DNA from 2 places in the Thioalkalivibrio sp. ALJ12 genome. Region 1 is predicted to be linked to the other one. Evidence: predicted binding sites of a transcription regulator. Region 1 holds the regulator's gene; the other holds the start of a gene.
The links. The regulator sigma-54, encoded in region 1, starts transcription at its own class of promoters, with help from an activator protein. The targets are predictions, from matches to a motif close to TGGCANGNTNCNTGCTT.
Positions count from the first base shown of each region.

Region 1 (3,171 bases):
GAAGCGCGCGGCAAGCGCATCGTCTACGACCTGGAGACGGATGTGATCGAGGCCGAGCGTGGCGAGGCCGATGACGAGCGTGTACGTATCAGGATCCAGCCCCGCGAAGACGACGAATGAACGAGCTCGACACCAGCGCGCCCGCCGCGGCCGGTGGCGAATCTGCGCCGATGGCCGGCTATCTGACCGGCCGCGAGCTGACCAAGCGCTATGGCAAGCGTACGGTGCTGGATCGTGTCGACGTCGATCTGGCACCAGGGGAGGTCGTGGGCCTGCTGGGACCGAACGGCGCAGGCAAGACCACCTGTTTCTACAGCCTGGTCGGCCTGATCCGGCCCAATCGTGGCCGCATCACGCTGGGTGACCGGGACATCACCCGGGCCCCGATTCATTCGCGGGCCCGAGCCGGGCTGGGCTACCTGCCGCAGGAGGCCTCGATCTTCCGTCGGCTGAGTGTTTGGGACAACCTGCAGGCGGTGCTGGAGCTGCGCTCGGAGCTCGACCGCCACGAGCGACGCCGCATCGGCGATGCCCTGATCGAGGAGTTCCAGCTGGAGACCGTGCGCCACAGCCCTGGGATTGCCCTGTCCGGGGGCGAGCGTCGCCGCGCCGAGATCGCGCGGGCACTGGCCGGTGACCCGCGCTTTATCTGCCTGGACGAACCGTTTGCCGGCGTGGATCCGATTTCCGTGGGTGATATCCAGGCCGTGATTGGGCATCTGGCCCAGCGCGGGATCGGTGTGCTGATTTCCGACCACAACGTGCGCGAGACCCTCGGAATCTGCGACAGGGCCTATATTCTTAGTGAGGGCCGCATCCTGAGCGCCGGGACCCCGCAGGAGCTGCTGGACGACCCCCAGGTGCGCCGCGTGTATCTCGGAGAAAACTTTCGACTGTGAACATTGATCAGTGTTTCCTTAAGATGATCTTGATGGTCACCATGGACCTCAAACCGCGATGCTGAAACCCGGGCTCAATCTGCAGCTGGGGCAGACGCTGACGATGACCCCGCAGCTGCAACAGGCGATCCGTCTGCTGCAGCTTTCCACGCTGGAGTTGCAGGCGGAGATCCAGCAGGCGCTGGAAAGCAACCCCATGCTCGAGCAGGTGGAGGACGAGGGCGAGGAGGCCCCGCCCGAGCGCCCGGAGGAAGGGGGCGAACGGGTCGACGGGGATCGCATGCAGGCCGACACGGCTGGCGATGACGTGATCCCCGAGGAGTTGAGCACCGACAGTCGCTGGGACGACATCTACGAGCCCGCCCCGAGCCCACGCGGCCTGGACGACCGCGACCCGCTGGAGAATACCTCCGACGGCGAGGACGAGGGCCTGCAGGATCACCTGCTCTGGCAGCTGCATCTGAGCCACCTGACCCCACGAGACCAACGGATCGGGGCGGCGCTGATCGACGCGATCAGCCCGGACGGCTATCTGGACAGTGAACTCGAGGCGCTGGCGGAGATGATCAGCCAGGGCGAAGACGAGCCCGTGGGGGTCGACGAGGTCGAGGCGGTGCTGCACTGGATTCAGCAGTGCGACCCGCTGGGCGTCGGTGCGCGGGACCTGCGCGAGTGCCTGGAGATCCAGCTGCGCCATTTGGCGCCGGATGCCCCGGCGCGTGACGCGGCTCGAGCCATCCTGGAAAACGGCATGGAGAGCCTGGCCAAGCGGGACTACCGAGCCCTGCAGCGCCAGTCCGGCGTGCGCGACCCGGACGAGCTGGCGCGGGCGCTGGACCTGATCCGCACCCTGAATCCGCGGCCCGGTGCCCAGATCAGCGAGTCCACTTCGGAATATGTGGTGCCGGATGTCTATGTCCGCCATGACCGCGATGGCTGGCGCGTGGACTTGAACCCGGAGATTGCGCCGCGCATTCGCATCAACGATCTCTATGCGGGCATGGTGCGGCAGGTCTCCGATGCGCGTGATAGCGCGTTTATGCGCGATCAGTTGCAGGAGGCGCGCTGGTTCCTGAAGAGCCTGCACAGCCGGAACGACACCCTGCTGCGGGTCGCCCAGGCCATCGTCGTGCGCCAGCAGGGGTTTCTCGAGCATGGTGAGGTTGCCATGCAACCGCTGATCCTGCGCGATATCGCCGAGACCCTGGAGATGCACGAATCGACCATCTCGAGGGTGACTACACAGAAATACATGCACACCCCGCGTGGGGTATTCGAGTTCAAGTACTTCTTTTCCAGTCATGTTGGCACAGCCGATGGCGGCGAATGCTCGGCGACCGCGATCCGTGCCATGATTCGGGAATTGATTGGTGGCGAGACCCCGAACAAGCCACTGAGTGATGCAAAACTGGCCCAGATCCTGTCGGATCGGGGCATTAATGTGGCCCGACGCACCGTGGCCAAGTACCGCGAGGCTATGCACATACCGTCTTCCAGCGAACGCCGGCAGATGGCGAGTATGCCCAGTGGAACCAAGCAAAAAGGAGCCTGACCATGCAGATCAACCTGACCGGCCATCACGTCGATATCACCGACGCCCTGCGCGACTACGTGAACGAAAAGTTCGCGAAGCTGGAACGCCACTTCGACAAAGTGATCGACGTGCATGTGGTGCTGACCCACGAGAAAAACCAGAACCTGAACAACAAGGCGGAGGCCAATCTCCAGGTCAGCGGCAATCACATCCACGCCGAAGCCAGTCACGAGGATATGTATGCGGCGATTGATGGCCTGATCGACAAGGTGGATCGTCAGCTGATCAAGCACAAGGAAAAGGTCAAGGACCATCACCGCGCCGAGGGTGCCCAGCGCAACCGCGAACAGGCCCTTTAACGCAATGACCATTGCCGAGCTGATCACCCGCGCCCGTATCCGGCTGGAGCCCGAGTGTTCCAGCCAGAAACGGGCGCTCGAGACCCTGGCCGAGTTGCTGGCCGTCGGCGGCGAGGAGTCCGCCGGCCCGGCCAGCGGGGCCATCTTCGAGGCCCTGTCTGCCCGCGAGAAGCTTGGCTCCACCGGTCTGGGGCATGGCGTGGCCATCCCGCATGGGCGTCTGGCCGAGCTCGATGCCCCCCGGGTCGCGGTCCTGCGGCTGGACCAGGGGGTCGACTTCGACGCCATGGATCACGAACCCGTGGACATCCTGATCGCACTGCTGGTGCCCGAGGCGGCGACCAGCGCGCACCTGGACCTGCTGGCGCAGCTGGCGCGC
Region 1 is NZ_KB899538.1:860,903-864,073, forward strand. Features, by position in the region: gene lptA (lipopolysaccharide transport periplasmic protein LptA) at 1-120, shown strand, start outside; gene lptB (LPS export ABC transporter ATP-binding protein) at 171-899, shown strand; gene F467_RS0104105 (RNA polymerase factor sigma-54) at 958-2,451, shown strand; gene hpf (ribosome hibernation-promoting factor, HPF/YfiA family) at 2,454-2,792, shown strand; gene F467_RS0104115 (PTS sugar transporter subunit IIA) at 2,797-3,171, shown strand, end outside.

Region 2 (3,171 bases), 320 kb from region 1:
GATAAATCCCAGCTTTGCCTCGGTGGTCTCCGGTTTGCCGTTGCCGGCCTTCGCATAGCCCCAGGGCGCGGCCCCGGACACACCCAGAGCGGTCGCGCCGATCCCGGCGGCCATACCGCCCAGGAAACGCCGGCGCGACAGGCCGGAGGGTTGCTTCGTGTCATTCGTGTAATCGGTCATTGCGGGCTCACTCCCCTTGTCAGCAAACACGTCCAAAAACGAAAAAAGGCGTCGCATCAGCCCGGCCGCGTTTGCAGCCGGGTGATGGACGCCTTTGTCCAGTCCCATGGGAGACCCGGTCATCGGGTCCCCCTGTTGTCAGGCGACGAACCGCCGTTGGCTCGTCTTGCCGATACTCCTGCAGGAGGTGTGCCAATTAGCCGTTACTAATCGAGCCTGTGAGGAAGAATCGCGCCATGGCGCGGGAAAATCGGATGGTCTCGGTTACTCAATCGAACCCCGCGAGGGCAACGCCAACCGCAACTCGGCCGACAGCGGCACCACCCTGGGGCGCGCTGGCGGTGCAGGCGAACCGCATTGGTGCACCGCACAAGGGGGCTGCTACAAGCTTTTGCCCAGCAGATCCGACATCGCGACTGTGGCCTCGGCGACCTCGGACAGGCGCCGGTTCTGGTTCATCGCTGTCTGGCGCAGGAGCTTGTAGGCCTGGTCCTCGCTGAGGCCGCGGTGCTGGATCAGAAGCGCCTTGGCGCGCTCGATGGTCTTGCGCTCGGCCAGAGCCTGGCGTGCCGCATGCAGTTCGTCTTCCACCGACTGCAGCCGGGTCGCCTGGCGCTGCACCAGGTCCATTACCGAGTGTCCGACGATGGGGACGTTGAGCACCGTCTCACCATCCTCCTCATGATCCAGACCCTCCGGCGCCCCAAAGAACACCGCATACGGAACGCTGTCACTCAACTCCGATTCCGCCAGCTGGGCGATGCGATCACGCACCGCGCCCAGGTCCGCGCGATCCGCCGTAATCCGCGCCGAGCAACACTCGTTCAGGTGCATCTCCAAGAGGTCCTCGATCTCCTTCATCGCGTCGATGCGCGCGGTGGTGCAGGCAAACCAGGTCTCGGCGCGGGCCGGGTCCGGCAGGGGATCGCCCCGGAGATCGCCGTGGGTACAGGCCTGACGGCGCAGCCGCTCGACCTCCGCCGCGAAGCCCGCGCCCTGCAGTTCCTGCCAGGCCGCGCAGGCGGGCTTCGGGGCAAACTCGGAGAAGATCCGAAACGAGCGTTCCTGGGCATCGATCCGGTGCAACAGGGACTGGCGCAGTTCGCCATCGAACACGCCCTGACCAAAGCCGGCGGCCCCGATCGCGCGTTCCTGGCCCGCCAGCTCCTTGCCCTGCATGAAGTTCAGCAGGGCCACCAGGGCCCGCGAGACCTCCGGGTCCGTGGCGGAGTCAGCGGCCTCGAACACCACTGCCAGCAGCGACCGGATCAGCTCGCTGAAGCCGCGCATCGCCTCCATCGGCGAGAGCGTGCGTTCGCTGACCTCCGCCCGCAGGCTGGGCAGACCCGACAGGCCATGCAGCGCCAGCGCCATGCGCCCCAGCAGACGGCTGCGCGCGTGGGCACAGGCCCCGGGCTCCAGCCAGCCATCAAGGTGTTCACGAAACGCCTGTGCGGTGGTGTCGGATTCGGCTCGGTACTGCGCCAGTTCGTCCGCATAGCGCTGGCCACCGGAGCCGATCCAGAGGCTGGAGGCACCGCGTTCGCGCTGGAGCTGATGCACCAGCGCGCGGATGCGCCCGACCAGCTGTACCGCCTCCAGCAGGCGCTCCAGGCTCACCACCTCGCACTTGCGCGAGGCGACCAGGAAGTCGCCAATGGCCTCTTCGAAGGAAAAACTCGGGGATGGGGTCTGGGTCATGCTCGTCGTCCGTGGATCACTCCCGGAACAAACAAGCATGCGATGTGCCAGTTCGAGGGGCTGACACAGGAGACACGGGCAAAACGGGCGGGGGATCACACCCCACCCGCGGACCTGCCCGCTCGATCAGAAGCTCATGGAGCGGTCGAACTCGGCAACGGCCTGGACGTACTGACCCATGCCGGCCATCTCGGCGTTCGGCAGAAAGTTGTGCTCGCCGACGTCGCGGCCGTTGGCGCAGGCTTCGCAGGCCCAGAACGGGACGCCTTCCTCGACCAGCGAATCCACGATGTCCTTCATCGCCGGCATGTTGTGGCCGACGATCTTGTCGTAGACATTGCGGTTGGCGATGTTCACGGCCTCGCCCTGCAGCCAGACGGTCACGTCATGGCCCTGCTGCTTGGCCACGTTCGCGGCGATCATGCCGAGGGTGGCACGGGTCGGGTCGTCAGTACCGGCGGTAACAGCAACAATAAAACGCATGGGACTCTCCTTGGTCACGTCAAAGTGGCAGGCACCGTAGCGACCCAAGTCGGGACCGTCGAGTTCCCACAAGCCTCAAGGAGACGCCGAGTCAGGAAGCGCCTTTCGACGTAATGCTCATGCGATAGAGCTTGAAGGCCATCAGCAGCCAGGGAATGGCGTGCATGATCAGGTCGAGGATATCGATCGGACGGGTCAGCTCGCCCTGGAAGAGCCAGCGGATCTTCTCGACGATGTGCGGTTCGGGGACATAGGGCGACAGCCCCAGGGTGGCCACGAACAGTGCAAACAACCACAGTGGGGAACGGTCGACCCAGGCAACAAAGGCTTTCATGGCGCGCATCCTACCCGAAGCCTGGGCCGACTTGCGACTGCTCTGGGATCGGGGACTCTCGAGGTGCCCCAATGCCACGCAGGAGCACCGGCGGACAGTGCACCAGGTCCTCCGGTCGGTCGATGTCCGCCCGCGCTTCCAGCTCCGCCCAGACAAGACCCTGCGCCTGGGCCCGCTCACGGGTCTGTTCCAGCACCCGATCGCTGCCCCATTCGACGGCCTCGAACAGCCCGGGGACGGGCCGCGCGGCGGCCAGCAGCACATAGCCACCATCCAGCGCCGGGATCAGTGCCACATCCGCCCCTTCAGCCAGCGCCTTACGTGCAGCGACCAGGTCCCCGACACCCAGCGTTGGGGCATCGGACCCCATCACCAGTGCCGGAAACGGCCCCACCTCCAGTGCATGGCGCATGCGGGCCCCGAGGTCATCACCCACCTGGCTGTGCAGGGAACAGCCAAAGCGTTCCGCACAA
Region 2 is NZ_KB899538.1:1,181,175-1,184,345, reverse strand. Features, by position in the region: gene F467_RS0105660 (CmpA/NrtA family ABC transporter substrate-binding protein) at 1-180, opposite strand, end outside; gene F467_RS0105655 (nitrate regulatory protein) at 562-1,881, opposite strand; gene F467_RS0105650 (DsrE family protein) at 2,008-2,364, opposite strand; gene F467_RS0105645 (hypothetical protein) at 2,456-2,698, opposite strand; gene F467_RS0105640 (TIGR04282 family arsenosugar biosynthesis glycosyltransferase) at 2,709-3,171, opposite strand, start outside.
Region 2: the regulator sigma-54 is predicted to act here: its motif matches at 1,915-1,931, upstream of F467_RS0105655 (nitrate regulatory protein).